DNA from 2 places in the Dorea sp. BIOML-A1 genome. Region 1 is predicted to be linked to the other one. Evidence: predicted binding sites of a transcription regulator. Region 1 holds the regulator's gene; the other holds the start of a gene.

Region 1 (7,826 bases):
TGCGGTGTCATTGATACTTCTATGAACGATCAGCTCACACCGGAAGAACGAAAAGCCCTGGAAGATGAAATTCCTGCCGGACGTTACGGAACTCCTAAGGAAATTGCCCAGATGGTATGGAATATTGTACATGCTCCGGAATATATGACCGGACAGATCATCGGGGTTGACGGAGGCTTTTTATAAAACTCTTTATCTTTTTAAATATGTGGAGCTGCCGCAAAAACAGATTGTTTATCTACTTTTGCGGCAGCTCCATATATTTTCCATATGATTATAACACTGTCGGATTACTCTATATCAAGTTCTACCGGACAATGATCCGATCCCATGATCTCCGTGTGAATGACGGCATCTTTCAAACGTGGCTGCAGGCTCTCTGATACACAGAAATAATCAATACGCCACCCTGCATTCTTCTTTCTTGCGCTGAATCTGTAGGACCACCATGAGTATATTCCTTCCTTTTCCGGATAGAAGTAGCGGAACGTATCAATAAATCCCGCATTTAAAAGATCTGTAAATTTCCCACGTTCTTCATCTGTGAATCCTGCATTTTTACGGTTTGTCTTTGGGTTTTTCAAGTCTATTTCTTTGTGTGCTACATTTAAATCCCCACAAAAAATGACCGGTTTCTTCTTTTCCAATTCTTTTAGATAAGTAAGGAATGCATCTTCCCACTGCATTCTGTAATCCAGTCTTGCAAGCTCACTCTGTGAATTCGGTGTATACACAGTAATGAAATAGAATTCCTCAAATTCCAGCGTGATCACCCGGCCCTCTTTGTCATGTTCTTCGATTCCCAGACCATAACTTACTGATACCGGTTCTTTCTTTGTAAAAATCCCGGTACCCGAATATCCCTTCTTCTCTGCATAATTCCAATACTGATGATATCCGGGCATATCCAGTTCTAACTGTCCTGCCTGCATCTTTGATTCCTGAATACAGAAAATATCTGCATCTAATTCATTAAAAACATCCATAAATCCCTTCTGTACACACGCACGGATTCCATTGACGTTCCACGATATAAACTTCATATATTCCTCCCGGCTTTTTCCTGTCCTTTTTTTGCGGACAGTACTTTTACTTTTTCTGACATATATCTTATCTGTTTTATTCTATTCTTAATAATATACTTTTCTTAAGAATAATCCCCTTGCTGGAGCTAGAAATCCTGCAAGGCTTCTGTCCTCTGCCGCAATTACGACCGGAAGCATGGACGCATCCCTCTTGCCTGCACCTATCTCCAGAAGCGTTCCCGTCAGGATTCTTACCATGTGATATAGGAAACCGGTACCATAATAAGTAATTCTTACCTTTTCCCCGCTCCTGACGATCTTAATATTCGTAATCTTCCGAACCGGATCTTTACATTCCTTGTCATCTGTAAAGCTGGTAAAGTTCTTCGGTCCGATCAGATATCTGGTCGCATCACGCATTGCTTCGATATCCAGTTTTTCTGGATAATGATAACAATATCTTCTTGAAAATACATCCGGCTTTTCACGGCAATCGATGTAATATTCATATTTCTTACCTTTCGCACTTTTGCGCGCATGGAATCCATTCTTTGCCAGTTCTACTTTCACAATACGGATATCTTCCGGAAGATATCTGTTCAGCGAATCTTTCAGTTCTTTCGTATCGTACAACTTAGACAGTTTCACACTTGCGACCTGTCCACGCGCATGTACACCTGCATCTGTTCTTCCTGATCCATCTATATGCACACGGTATCCTACTAATTTACCAATACTCCACTCCAGAATATACTGTATCGTATTGTCTGTTGTGGCCTGTCTCTGCCATCCCTGATACCTGCTTCCGTCATAGGAAATAGTTAACTTATATGTTCTCATATTATTTCACCCAATCTATTCTAACAAGCTATTTTAAATACACATCTATTTATAACAAATCTGATTCTCTTTTGAAAAAGGGAGAAGCAAATACTTTTGCTTCTCCCATATATTTTATCACTTTATTGCTTTATAAGCAATTCCTTCTTCATCCAATATTCATTATTCAGTCTGACAGATTCTGCATTCCCATTCCATATCGGATTTATTTTAATATCTTTTTTAATTCGTCCATAAATGTACTGACATCCTTAAATTCTCTGTAAACGGATGCGAAACGGACATAAGCAACCTCATCGAGTATTTTTAATTCATCCATAACAGCCTCACCGATCGCACTGCTCGGAATCTCTTTTTCTTCCATGCTAAATACTTTTGTTTCTATTCTGTCGACAACTTTCTGGATATCTGCCGTTGCAACAGGTCGTTTATAACAGGCACGAACCACGCCGTTCTCTACTTTCCGGCGGTCATACTGTTCTCTGGTATTGTCCTTCTTTATTACTGTCAGCGGAATTGTCTCTACTTTTTCATATGTAGTAAAACGTTTCCCACATATATCACAAGAACGGCGGCGTCTGATACAGCTTCCGTCTTCCGCCGGTCTGGAATCAATCACTCTTGTATCCGGATTATTACAATATGGGCATTTCATCTGATTCGTTCCTTTCTGTCCTTTATAGCAGTTCAAATACAGTATATCTTTTTCAAAAAGAGAAGTCAAACACATTTCCGCCCTATTTTTTGTTATTTTTCCTCATGTATCTCTACCAGAATTAAATCAGGGCCGATTCTTTTGATGCAGGAAAATGGTATGATATACTCTGTTCCATCTCCAAAAAAGTTACACCATTTCCCACCTTCCGGGACTACAAGTGCTTCAATACAGCCTTTGCAGTCATCAATGATCAGGTCATCGATATATCCAAGCTTCTTGCAGTCGCAGCAATTGATCACTTCTTTTTTGGACAGTTCGCACAGCCGGATTTTGGACATCTGTTTTCCACCTCCCTGTCGGACACAGCATAACTTATCCACATTGTAAAGTTCCTGTTCCTTATACTATATGCACCTGCTCCTTATTCTGATTGTCTGTTAAAATACAAAAAAACCCGCACATTCACAGCTTTCACTATGTCTGTGCAGGTTTTTATCCTGCTTTTGAAGGCAGCCGGTTCTTCTGATCTTGTAACTTTTTATCTGATCAGTGTACCTGTCTTTCCTTTGAGTGCTTCATCCAGCTTATCAAAAGATGTGATCAGTGCACTTCTTCCTTCTCTCTTTTCAAGAAATTCTACAGCTGCTCTGAACTTCGGATACATGTTATATTTTCCGAAATGTCCTTCTTCCATATAGGCTTTTGCCTGATCAACACTGATCTCTCTCAGTTCTTCTTCCTCCGGTCTGTCCATGTTGATCTTAACTTTTTCAACACTTGTAAGAATGATGAGTGAATCCGCATCTGTCTCTTCTGCCATCTTTCCGGCTGTCAGATCTTTTTCGATTACTGCACTTGCACCTTTCAGACGGTGATCCTGCTCTAATACCGGAATTCCGCCTCCACCGCATGCAATGACAACCTGATCTGCATCCAGCAATGCTTTGATCGCATCAATCTCTACGATGCTGACCGGATTCGGAGCTGCAACGATACGGCGGAATCCTTTGCCAGGTTCTTCTACAACATAGTTTCCCTTCTTGCGTTCTGCACTTGCTTCTTCTACATCCATATAACGGCCAAGTACCTTGGTCGGTGTATAAAATGCTTCATCGTACGGATCAACGATCACTTGTGTCAGGATCGTGCTGACTGTTCTGTAGATTCCACGATCCATTAATTCTTCGCGGATTGCATTCTGAAGGTCGTATCCGATATATCCCTGGCTCATAGCAGAACATACCGACATTGGGGCTGCCGTGTAATCTTCATGCTCTTTTGCGAATTCATTCATTGCAGTATGGATCATACCGACCTGTGGCGCATTACTGTGTGTGACCGCAACCTGATATCCCTTTTCAATCAGATCACCGATTACTTTTGCGGTCTTCTTAACTGCTTCTTTCTGTTCTGGTAATGTCGTACCAAGTGCTCTGTGTCCTAATGCAACTACAACTCTTTTTTTCATAATCTATACCTCTGCTTTTCTAGTATTTTTTCAACGAAATAATATAAGAGAATTATAGTATTTTTGCATATAAAATGCAATATTTTTCTGATTATAGTCTGTCAAAATCTATATTCTGCAGTTCTGTAAATGCACGGATCGACGGATATTCTCCTTCCACTTCTCCAAACCCATATGACGCAAAGATCATCGGTACTTCTGCTTCCTTACATGCATTGGCATCCCCCTGGGTGTCTCCTACATACACTGCTTCATCCAGTCCGTTTCTTTCCATAATGATACGGATATTTTCACCCTTTAACCTACCTGTATAAGCGGGACATGTAAAATCTTTGAAATACCCGCCCAGTCCGGAATTCTTAAGAAACGCTTCGATATATCCATCCTGACAGTTACTAACTATATACAGTGGATATTTTTTACTCAGTGCTTTGATTGTCTCCGGTACACCATTGTAGATCACACATGGACCAACCGCTACCAGTTCATTTTCATATGCCATCATCTTACCTAGAAGTTCCATCCTGTCTTTTTCCGACATTTCCGGAAAGAGACTTTCTGCAATCGCATCCATCGGCTTTCCAAATTCTTTCTGCAGCCCTTCTGCGGTTAAGATCTCGTGGCCTTCCATCTCATCCTGCAATACTTTATTCCATGCAACCGCAACTTCCCTTGTCGAATCCCACAAAGTTCCGTCTACGTCAAATATAATTCCTTTCATTCGTGCCTCCATTATCTTTTTTCATAATCCCTTTTTCATAGTATACTATTTTCATACCTTTCCTACAAGAGCAGACTCTTATGAATCTTTCTCCTGAATTCTTTTTTATTTATACAATGTTTCCTGCCATTTTCAGATTTCTTCATATCCACAGGATAATTGCTGTGTTATACTGGTCTTAGTTTATAGCAGTTCCGGATATACCGCTATAACAATACAACCGGACTGCGAAAGGAGAATGGATATGAAAGTTATTGTAATCGGACCCAGAGGGAAAATGGGAAAATTAATCACACAGGTCGCTGCCAGCCGTGATGATATGAAACTCGTCGCCGGGATAGCACCAAAAGGACGTGACTATGTAGGAATGGATCTCGGAACTGTCGCAATGACAGGATCAGAACTCGGCGTTCCTGTAACAGATGATCTGGCAGGTGTGATCGACTCCTGTGACGTCATCATTGATTTTTCAACAAAAGAAATGGCTATGGAGGTCCTGGATCTTGCCATCGCACATAAGAAAGCACTGGTATGCGGTTCTACCGGATTCTCCGCCGAAGAGATGAAACGATTTGAGGATGCCGGAAAGCAGATCCCAATGCTTTATGCCGCCAATACTTCTAAGCTTGTCAATATCATGAACAAGCTTCTGGAACTCGTAACCACAACATTAAAAGATGAGATTGATATCGAGATTCTGGAAATGCATGATCAGTGGAAGAAAGATGCTCCAAGCGGAACTTCCAAAGAAATGGGTGAAATCATGGCGCATGCTCTCGGCAAAGAATTAAGCAACATTGCCGTCTACGGACGCGAGGGAGAATCTCCACGTGAACCAGGAACAATCGGCTATCATTCTCTCCGTGCAGGTAATATTCCAAGCAGCCATACGGTATTCTTCGGAGGCATGGGAGAACGTCTTGAGATCACACATCATTCCTATAACTGGGAATGCTTTGCGAGAGGTGCCTGTGACTGTGCAGCTTATCTTGACGGGAAAGCTCCTGGATTCTATTCTATTAAGGACGTACTCGGACTTTAATACTTTTGTATACACAAAGCGGCTTCACCATCCGGTGAAACCGCTTTATAGATTATCCAATAAGTCCTTCAACTTCTTCTTTAGACATCACACCCATATCTCTCTTTACAACTTCTCCTTCTTTAAACACAAGGAATGTCGGGATAGACATTACACGGTACTGTCTTGCAAGTTCCGGTTCCTGATCTACATCAAGCTTGCATACTTTGATATCTGCGCGCTCTTCTGCAATCTCTTCCACCAGCGGTCCCATTGTCTGGCATGGTCCGCACCACGTTGCCCAGAAGTCTACCAGTACCGGCACTTTTGATTCTAATACTTCTTCCTTAAAGTTGTCTTTTGACAAATGTACAATTGCCATATATATTTCCTCTCTTTCGTAATGACTGTTATCATGTAACTACATGCTTATTATAACCGATTCCCCAAAGTTATCCATATATATTTTATAAAATATTCTGAAAAAATTATTCAACAACGATTCTATAGGATGCCTCAAATTCCTCTCCTGCTGCCAGTGTATTTTCCCAGTCTCTGTCTTTTAATTCTCCCTCAAATATCTCACTGTCACAGCGTCCATACCATGGTTCAATACATACAAACGGTGCCTGTTTTTTCGGCGGTGACCAGATTCCGACTAGCGGTGCATCAAACTCCACTGCCAGATATTCCTTCTTCTGTGGATCCATTAGTACTACTTTCCGAATCTGGTGGTCTTCGATCACCAGTGCATCTCCGTCAAAGAGATGTTCATCCATCGGAAGGCATCCGTCTGTCAGCTTATATTCTTTTTTCTGCGTCGTAACGACACCACCTTCTCCAAATACGGTATTCACCAATGCTTCCGGTACTTTTCCCTGTCCATTACGGAATCCCAGACAATACTCAGACTGTTTCTCACCTTCATGAAGCGGACAGAAGAATGCAGGATGTGCACCAATTGCAAAATGCATCTCCTTATCATTTATATTCTTAACTTTCCACATCACACTGACCGAAGCATCTTCCAGTCTATATCCTATCTCCAGATGAAAGTGAAATGGATATACTTTATAGGTCTCTTCTGTATCTTCCAGTGCAAACCATACTTCATCTGCGCTCTGGCTTACCAGTGAAAACTCCATGTCTCTGGCAAATCCATGCTGATTCATCGGATATTCTTTCCCCTCATATCTGTAAACTTTATTCTTTACTCCTCCTACAAATGGAAATAATACCGGTGATGTACGTCCCCAGTATTTCGCATCTGCATTCCAGAGGTATTCCTGATCTGTTGCTTTCTTCTTCAATGACCGGAGTTCCGCTCCGTGATAATTCACGATAACTTCAATCTGATCATTTTCCAATTTCATCTGTTCTGTATTTTTCTGCATGTTCCGATTCTTTCCTTTCTTTATTTTTTTATCTCTTTCCCGTTCAGCACCGCCGATATCAGACCGTCATGTCCGTCATAGACCAGCTTGAGCGAAAAGAACGGTACTTTCTCAGCGAGCAGACGGAGGAAGATCTTGTCCCCTTCCCAGATGTGTAATGATTCAATCTTATCGATATCCACCCATTCCAGTTCACCTTCGTCACATGCAATCGGTTCTCCTTCGAATCCATCTGCAGTGAATAAATGCATGTATTCCGTCACACCATTTCCAGATACAAATGTAACGATTCCACAGAACCGATAAGACGTCAATGTATATCCTGTCTCTTCTTTTACTTCTCTTAAAATGCATTCTTCCGGACTTTCATCTGCCTCAAAATGTCCACCGACACCAATCCATTTGTCTTTATTTACATCATTCTTCTTTACCGTACGGTGAAGCATCAGATATTTTCCGTCTTTTTCGATATAACATAATGTACTGAGCCCTGTCACACTTTTCTCCTTTCCCTTACATATCATCCACTTCAGCCTTTCTTATATATTCTGCCTTTATTTTCTTACATGTATTATGATATGATAGATATCTACAATCATATGTATTATCATTATACGCTATATCACAGGAGAATTGCAATGAACCGTACAATACAATATACAATTACAGAAAAAGATAGTGGACTGCGCATCGAACAGT
Region 2 (7,826 bases), on a different contig from region 1:
TAATTTTCACCTATCGCCCACATGAATTCGTCATTTTCCAGTGTTTTCCATGCTTCCTGCTGCTCCGGATAATGGAAGGCAAACTCCAGTTTCAGCATTTTCAGCTCATCTCTCAGCCTGTACACATCTATGAAGCCCTCTCTTGGAGTATATGAGAAATAGGTAGTCGTGTACACGGGATTTTCTTCCCTGTCATCCCATCCTACAAGTACATTACTGATTTGATTATCTTCTTCTTCAATAACCTCCATTAGTTTATACTTGCGATGCCCACACTCTTTTTCCTCCATGAAATCAATCACAAATCTTATCCCATAAAAACTGGTCCGGATTCCATTCGATGGATTTTTCGTCGTTTCATATATGGTTTCTGTATATAGTTGTTTTTCCTGCTGTATTTTGCGGATTTTTTCTTCTTTTTCCCGTTCTTTTTCTCTTTTCAGTTCTTCTAAGATACGGTTCAATGCAGTAATAACAAATCCCGTATAGGTATAAACATATATTTTTTCTACTCTTCCACCTTTAAATACCAGTTCTACCTCTGATTTATCTCTCGGACTCGGTCTGGCACTATCCAGTTCTTCATATTTTATCGGCATGGCTATCGGTCCCTGTTTCCTATTCTTGTTAAACATAGATCCATAGATTCCTTCTGTACTGAAAAGAATCCCCTTCTTACCGCTTCCAAGTATGGTATTATCACATATAGCTGCAACTTCTATCATCTTACATCCCGGTGCATAACTTGCAAATGCTGCCCATAATGTCCCTTCTTTAGCATCCTTTCCAAGAATCACTGCAAGTGGCACCGCATTATAAAAATAGTCTTTTTTTAATTCCTTATCGGTTATGCTGGTCACGATATCACCAATCATTTTTTTCTTATCCATTCTTATATTTCCCCTTGCGTCATTTGCTATTTATTAATTATATACTATTTTGATTCATGTTTAAACACGAAGAATAGACAAATTAGAAAAGGAGCATATCTTTCGATATACTCCTGCTATAATCTTTATCAACATCACAAGTTAATATAACCTGGACATATCTTCATTTATGTTACAGATGCAATACTCTGTCCTTGATTTCCTGCGTACGTCCCTGATTCCAGAACTGTGTTCCGATATATCCACAGGTTCTTCTTGCCACGAATAACTTATCCTGATTCTGGTTACCACAATTCGGGCATTCCCAGATCAGCTTTCCTGTTTCATCTTCCTTGATCTGGATCTCTCCGTCATAACCACAGCATTCACAGTAATCACTCTTTGTATTCAGCTCTGCATACATAATGTTATTGTAAATATACTGCATAACAGAAAGTACTGCCGGAATATTGTTCTGCATATTCGGTACTTCGATGTAACTGATTGCTCCACCCGGTGAAAGCTTCTGGAAATCGGCTTCGAACTTCAGCTTCTTGAATGCATCAATCTTCTCTGATACATGTACATGATAGCTGTTCGTAATATAATTCTTATCTGTTACACCCTTGATGATTCCAAAACGCTTCTGCAGACATTTTGCAAATTTGTATGTGGTAGATTCCATCGGTGTTCCGTATACAGAATAGCTGATGTTCTCTGCTTTTTTCCACTCTTCACATTTATCATTTAACTTCTGCATTACCTGCATTGCAAATGGTCTTGCTGCGGGATCGGTATGTGATTTGCCAAGCATACGTACACACATCTCATAAAGTCCTGCATATCCAAGCGAAATAGTGGAGTAACCATTAAATAATAATTTATCGATCGTCTCACCCTTCTTCAGTCTTGCAAGTGCACCGTTCTGCCACAGAATCGGAGCAACATCGGAAACCGTTCCCTGGAGACGTTCATGTCTGCATCTCAGTGCTCTGTGACATAATTCCAGACGCTCATCCAGGATCTTCCAGAATTTCTCCATATCTCCTTCTGATGAACATGCAACATCAACTAAGTTGATCGTTACAACTCCCTGGTTAAAACGTCCATAGAACTTATGGCTTCCGTCCGGATTTCTCTGGCTGTCTTCTACAGTAAGGAATGAACGGCAGCCCATACAAGGATATACTTCTCCATTCTTCATCTCTTTCATGATTTTGGCTGAGATGTAGTCCGGTACCATACGTTTTGCGGTACATTTTGCTGCCAGTTCTGTCAGATGCCAGTATTTGGAATCTTCTGTAATATTATCCTCATCCAGTACATAGATCAGTTTCGGGAATGCCGGTGTGATCCATACACCTTTTTCATTCTTTACTCCCTGCATTCTCTGAATCATCACTTCTTCAATGATCATAGCCAGGTCATCACGGGTTCTGCCTTCTTCTACCTCATCCAGATACATGAACATCGTCACAAATGGTGCCTGACCGTTACATGTCATTAATGTGATAAGCTGATACTGAATTGTCTGGATACCACTCTTTACTTCTTCTCTTAAACGGCGCTCTGTCACCTTATTGATAATTGTCTCATCTAAAGCTTCTCCGCATTCTTCACGCTCTGCGATTACATTTCTGCGGATCTTCTTACGGCTGATATCGACAAACGGTGCCAGATGTGCCAGTGTAAATGACTGTCCGCCGTACTGGTTACTTGCTACCTGTGCAACGATCTGTGTCGTTACATTACATGCTGTAAAGAAGCTGTGCGGCTTCTCGATCATGGTCTCACTAATGACAGTTCCATTCTGAAGCATATCCTGAAGATTGATCAGGTCACAGTTATGCTCTTTCTGTGCGAAATAGTCGGAATCATGGAAATGAATGATTCCCGCTTCATGCGCACGTACAACCTCTTCCGGAAGAAGGACACGTCTTGACAAGTCCTTACTTACTTCTCCGGCCATATAATCACGCTGTGTAGAGTTGATCACAGGATTCTTGTTAGAGTTCTCCTGATTCACCTCTTCATTCATATGCTCCAGAAGTGCAAGAATTCCGTTATCTGTTGTATTCGTCTTTCTCATCAGTTCTCTTTTATAACGATAGCGCACATATTTCTGTGCGACTTCATAGCCGCGCAGTTCCATAATTCCGGTCTCTACCATATCCTGTATATCTTCTACATTGACAGCATGAGTGGATTCCTCAATTTTCTTTGCAACGTTGTCCGCCACTGCCATGATCTGATATTCATTCATCCGATGCAGTTTGTCGACGTCCTTGTTTGCACCCTTGATCGCATTAATGATCTTCTCCAGGTCGAAGGCTACCTCTTCGCCGTTTCTCTTAATTACGTTCGTCTTTATTTCTGCGTTCATGTCTATCCCTCTCTTATTTTTATTGCCGATGTAGTATGTGCTCACCCTCAAATACTACTAAATATTGTTTTTTTAACATCTTTTCTGCACAAGATGTTGTGCAAGTAATATGATACTCTATAACAGGCAAAAAGGAAAGAGGTAATTTTGTTAAAATAAATGTTTGGAATACAGTCTAAATTTTGGTGATATTTTTTTACGAAATTTGTTGCATTTTTGATTTTACAGTGAGTAAAGTGTGGCGCATAGTTAAGAATACTTAAGACATATAAACTGCCGGTACACTTTTTCTATACCGGCAGTTTTATTTTCACATTATTATAATTGATCGACTGTATTTTTCAGAGATTTCAGATCTGTATCCAGATGCTTATACATTTCTACATAGTATGGGTACAGTTTGTCATAGGCTTCTACCCATTCTTCAACAGGTTCGATAATCTCGTTGACTTTTACGATCTTCTCAGCTGCTTTTGTAAGTTCTGGGAACACACCCAGCTTATGTCCGACGATTAGTGCATCTCCTACCGGAACGTCTCCCGACTTGTCATCCATCACATATACCGGCATATTCAACATAGAAGCTTTAATCTGACACCATGTACGGCTCTTGGCTCCGCCTCCGCAGATACGCAGCAATTCTGCTGTCGCTCCGGCTTCTTTCACCGTCTCCATGACATGTCTGAGTGCAAAAGCCGTTCCTTCAAATACCGCACGGACCAGATCGCTTCTCTTCATATCCATGCCCATTCCAATGAACATACCTCTTGCATACTCATTCCAGAGCGGTGCCCGTTCTCCCAGCAGATATGGGAAGAAGAATAAGCCGCCGGCCCCCGGCTTTGATTCCAGAGCAAGTTCATTCAGATAAGTATAGATATTAAGATCATGCTCTTTTGCATATGCAACTTCTTCTGCTGCCATTTTTTCAATAAACCATTTTAATGATGCACCAGTTGCTTGGATCGGTGCATCAAAGATCCATGGCATTCCATCAATAGTACATGGCTTTGTGACAACCGGAATATCTGGTGCACTCTTCGTATCACTTCCCACAAATACAAGTGATGTGGTTCCTGACGATTCTCCTGCTTCTCCGAGACGGCTCATGCCTGTTGCATGCATTGATGCCATGGCATCACTGCAGCCTGCAATGACCGGTATCCCTTCTTCCAGTCCTGTTTCTTCTGCCGCTTCTTCTGTTACAAATCCGATGATTTCATCTACCAGTCTCGGCTTTGGAAGCATTGCATCCAAATCCACTCCAATAACATCCCCTATCTCTTTGGACCATTCCATCGTGCTGATATCCATGCACTGTGTTCTGGTCGCTTGATCGATATCCATCGTCATCTTCGCAGTCAGCTTGTAATTAATAAAGGAACTTGCCTGAAGGAAACACACTGTCTTTGCAAATAATTCCGGTTCATGCTTTTTAAACCATAGAATCTTATTTGGAAGAAATGCAACTGCAGGCCGTCCACCTACAATTTTCACAAACCTGTCATAACCTATTGTCTCTACAATATAATGCAATTCCTCTATAGAACGGCTGTCCTGACATGTAATCCCATTTCTCAGGGGATTTCCCTCTGCATCCACCGGAAGCATGGTAACTGTATGTGAACTGATGGAAATACCTCTGATTCTCTTTACAATATCATGTCCCGCCTGTTCTACAAGGCTTTTGAAAATCTCTACTGTATTACTCCACCATTCATTTGCATCCTGTTCCCGCATATCAGACTTCAGATCCATAAAGGTACTTGGTCTGCTTGCCTCCGCAACAACTGTTCCATCTTCTCCTAATATAATTGCTTTTAAGTTCGTTGTTCCGCAATCCATGCCCAACAAATAACTTTCTACTTTTGACATCTAAAAAAACCCTCCGCCTATCTTTTCTATGTTGATTTAACGATAGCAGACTTCTGTATTTGTCACAAAAGCATATTTGCCATATATAAACGGAAATAAAAAGAAAGATTATTTTTTCACTATAGCAAGTGTCCCTATTACACAAATTGCAAACTCTAACGGAAGATCATACGGAAGATTATGCCCTCCCGGGTAATAGACAACCTTCTTTCCTATTTGCGCGGCCAGCCGGATTGCTGCCTGCACATACACAGAATCTTCGCTCTTTTCTCCTGCTGCAATCGTAATCTTATCAGCATGTTGGTTCATCTTATCTATATCTGGATAATATCTTAAAAGTACAGGAATCTCTTTATTGAATGCATACTCTACATTATCCAGTTCCCGCAACGATACCTCTTCTGACTTTTGAGGACTTCTTGGATCCTGATACCCTATATGTTTAGAAAAACGCAGTAATGCCATATTATACTTTCGCTTTCTGATCAATTCTTCTGTTTCTTCTGCCCAGTTTTTAAATGTCTCCTCTTCCTGCATCATGTTTCCTAACATCGCAGGTTCATACATGAGTAAATATTCTACTTTTTCTGGATATTTCTGTAAAAAATATTGTCCCACTACCGCTCCGGCACTTGCACCTGTTACAATGATCCGATCTATTTTCAACTCGTTTAGAATATCCAAAATGTCCTTTACCTGATCTTCCATGCGAAATTCCGGAGTTTTTTTACATTTACTTCTGGAATATCCTCTCCGATCATAACAGATCACTTTATAATACCTGGATAATATCTCTGCCGTCTGTTCATACAGACTTGCATCCACAATCACACCATGTATAAGAAGAAGAGGCTTTCCCTCTCCGCGAACTTCATAATATAATTCTCCAAACTCTCTTTTTAAGATCATACTCTTTCACCTGATTTCACTATATTTTCTTTCTCCGACGGGTTATAATATACAAAAGATTTATCGTTGTATTATTTGAATTTTGATTTCTAAATCAGAAAGGAAACACTTATGCCAACTATCTATTACGCTTATTATACACCTATTTCTGACTCCATTTCCGCTATCAGCTCACAGGAACACAACCTTGGACATACGCTTCTGCTTCAGGGATTGCAGGATCTTTTCCAGCTTTCCTTTTCACCGGAAGAACTGGAACAGGCCCTGAAAACCGACGCTAATGGCAAACCATACCTGCCAGACCACCCGGAAATTTGTTTTAACATTACACACTGTGACCAGCTCGCTGCCTGCGTCTTTCATGACCGTCCGATCGGGATCGATGCTGAATTTCCCGGATATTATCCGGATGTCTTAGTTGACCGTGCACTCTCCGAATCTGAAAAAGACTTCCTTCAGTCCCACAATGCAGACCTTTCCGAGAATCGGGAATGGTTTTACCGCCTGTGGACATTGAAGGAAGCCTACGTTAAAAAATATGGAATTGGAGTTGATACGGATCTGACAGATTTTTCTTTTACGTTTTCCAATGTACAAGGTACATTGTCCGTCTCCTGTTCAGATCCGGCTATCTTATGTTATCAAACGAACTTAAATCATGGGCACATTTTATCTGTTTGCTACGAAGGTCCTGAACCTTCTGTTAAACTCGTTTCTTGCTCTCAGCAGCACGTACCGCCGAGATAACAACGTTTCCTTTGATTTCACTTACCGGTGCTCCTCTTGAGCAGTCACATACAATACTGTTAAATCCCTGGAGCATCGGTCCATATGCATTCGCATGACCAAACTGTTGGATTAGCTTTACTGCTGTGTTTCCAACATTCAGATCAGGCCAGATCAGAATATTAGCTTTACCGGCTACTTTACTTTCGCGCTTTACTTTCTTTTCCGCTACCGCCGGAACGATAGCTGCATCTAATTGAAACTCTCCATCAATTGCCAGTTCCGGACGAAGTTCATTTGCAATTTTCAGAGCTTCCGTCACTTTATCAATCAGTTCTCCCTGACCACTTCCAAGTGTAGAATAACATACCATCGCACATCTCGGCTCCCAGCCAAGAAGTTCCTGCACCGTGTCACACGCTGATATTGCGATGCTTGCCAACTGCTCAGCATCCGGGTTTGTACACACTGCACTGTCACCGACAGCCAGAAGAGAGCCTTCACTGCCTTCATATCCTGGTATATCTGCCAGTCCGATACTTGAAATTGTACTGATTCCCGGCTTCATTCCAATGATCATCTGACCTGCGAGCAGTACATCACCAGTTGTGTTATCGATTCCGGCAAATGTAACATCTGCATCGCCGACTTTCTGCATTGCCATTGCATAATACAGTGGATCCTGCATACGTCTTCCAATTGCCTTCTCTTTAAAAATTGTATCCGGAAGTTCTACATATCTTCTGATCACATCATTTGTGTATGTCTCATCATGAATATCTACAAAACTAAATACCGATGGATCATAGCCTCTTTCTTCAGCAAGTTCTTTCAGTTTCTCTGCTTCCCCCACAAGAACCGGAATGATGTATCCTTCTTTTCCAGTTTCATAAGCGGCCTGCATCATTTTCTCATTCGAAGCCTCCGGAAAAGCCACTTTCTGTGGATTTTCTTTTGCTTTCGCATAAATCTGTTCTAATACGTTCATGGAATTTTCCTCCATACTGTTACTGTTGTCCTGTATTACTCATCTAATTCAAAAAATAACGTCGTATATCTTCCCA

Evidence for each region. The regulator NrdR, encoded in region 1, represses ribonucleotide reductase genes. The targets are predictions, from matches to a motif close to CACAANATNTTGTG.
Region 2: the regulator NrdR is predicted to act here: its motif matches at 3,340-3,353, upstream of nrdD (anaerobic ribonucleoside-triphosphate reductase).

Annotation. Positions count from the first base shown of each region.
Region 1 is NZ_WWSA01000010.1:58,809-66,634, reverse strand. It holds gene ymfI (elongation factor P 5-aminopentanone reductase) at 1-186, shown strand, start outside; gene GT508_RS06020 (exodeoxyribonuclease III) at 291-1,043, opposite strand; gene truA (tRNA pseudouridine(38-40) synthase TruA) at 1,131-1,865, opposite strand; gene nrdR (transcriptional regulator NrdR) at 2,071-2,520, opposite strand; gene GT508_RS06005 (PRC-barrel domain-containing protein) at 2,613-2,852, opposite strand; gene arcC (carbamate kinase) at 3,062-3,991, opposite strand; gene GT508_RS05995 (HAD family hydrolase) at 4,083-4,712, opposite strand; gene dapB (4-hydroxy-tetrahydrodipicolinate reductase) at 4,957-5,754, shown strand; gene trxA (thioredoxin) at 5,807-6,121, opposite strand; gene GT508_RS05980 (aldose 1-epimerase family protein) at 6,222-7,127, opposite strand; gene GT508_RS05975 (NUDIX hydrolase) at 7,148-7,624, opposite strand; gene GT508_RS05970 (RluA family pseudouridine synthase) at 7,766-7,826, shown strand, end outside.
Region 2 is NZ_WWSA01000003.1:27,167-34,992, forward strand. It holds gene GT508_RS01600 (hypothetical protein) at 1-890, opposite strand, end outside; gene nrdD (anaerobic ribonucleoside-triphosphate reductase) at 1,063-3,252, opposite strand; gene GT508_RS01610 (xylulokinase) at 3,571-5,127, opposite strand; gene GT508_RS01615 (alpha/beta fold hydrolase) at 5,236-6,036, opposite strand; gene GT508_RS01620 (4'-phosphopantetheinyl transferase family protein) at 6,148-6,783, shown strand; gene GT508_RS01625 (phosphate acyltransferase) at 6,740-7,750, opposite strand; gene GT508_RS01630 (Zn-ribbon domain-containing OB-fold protein) at 7,786-7,826, opposite strand, start outside.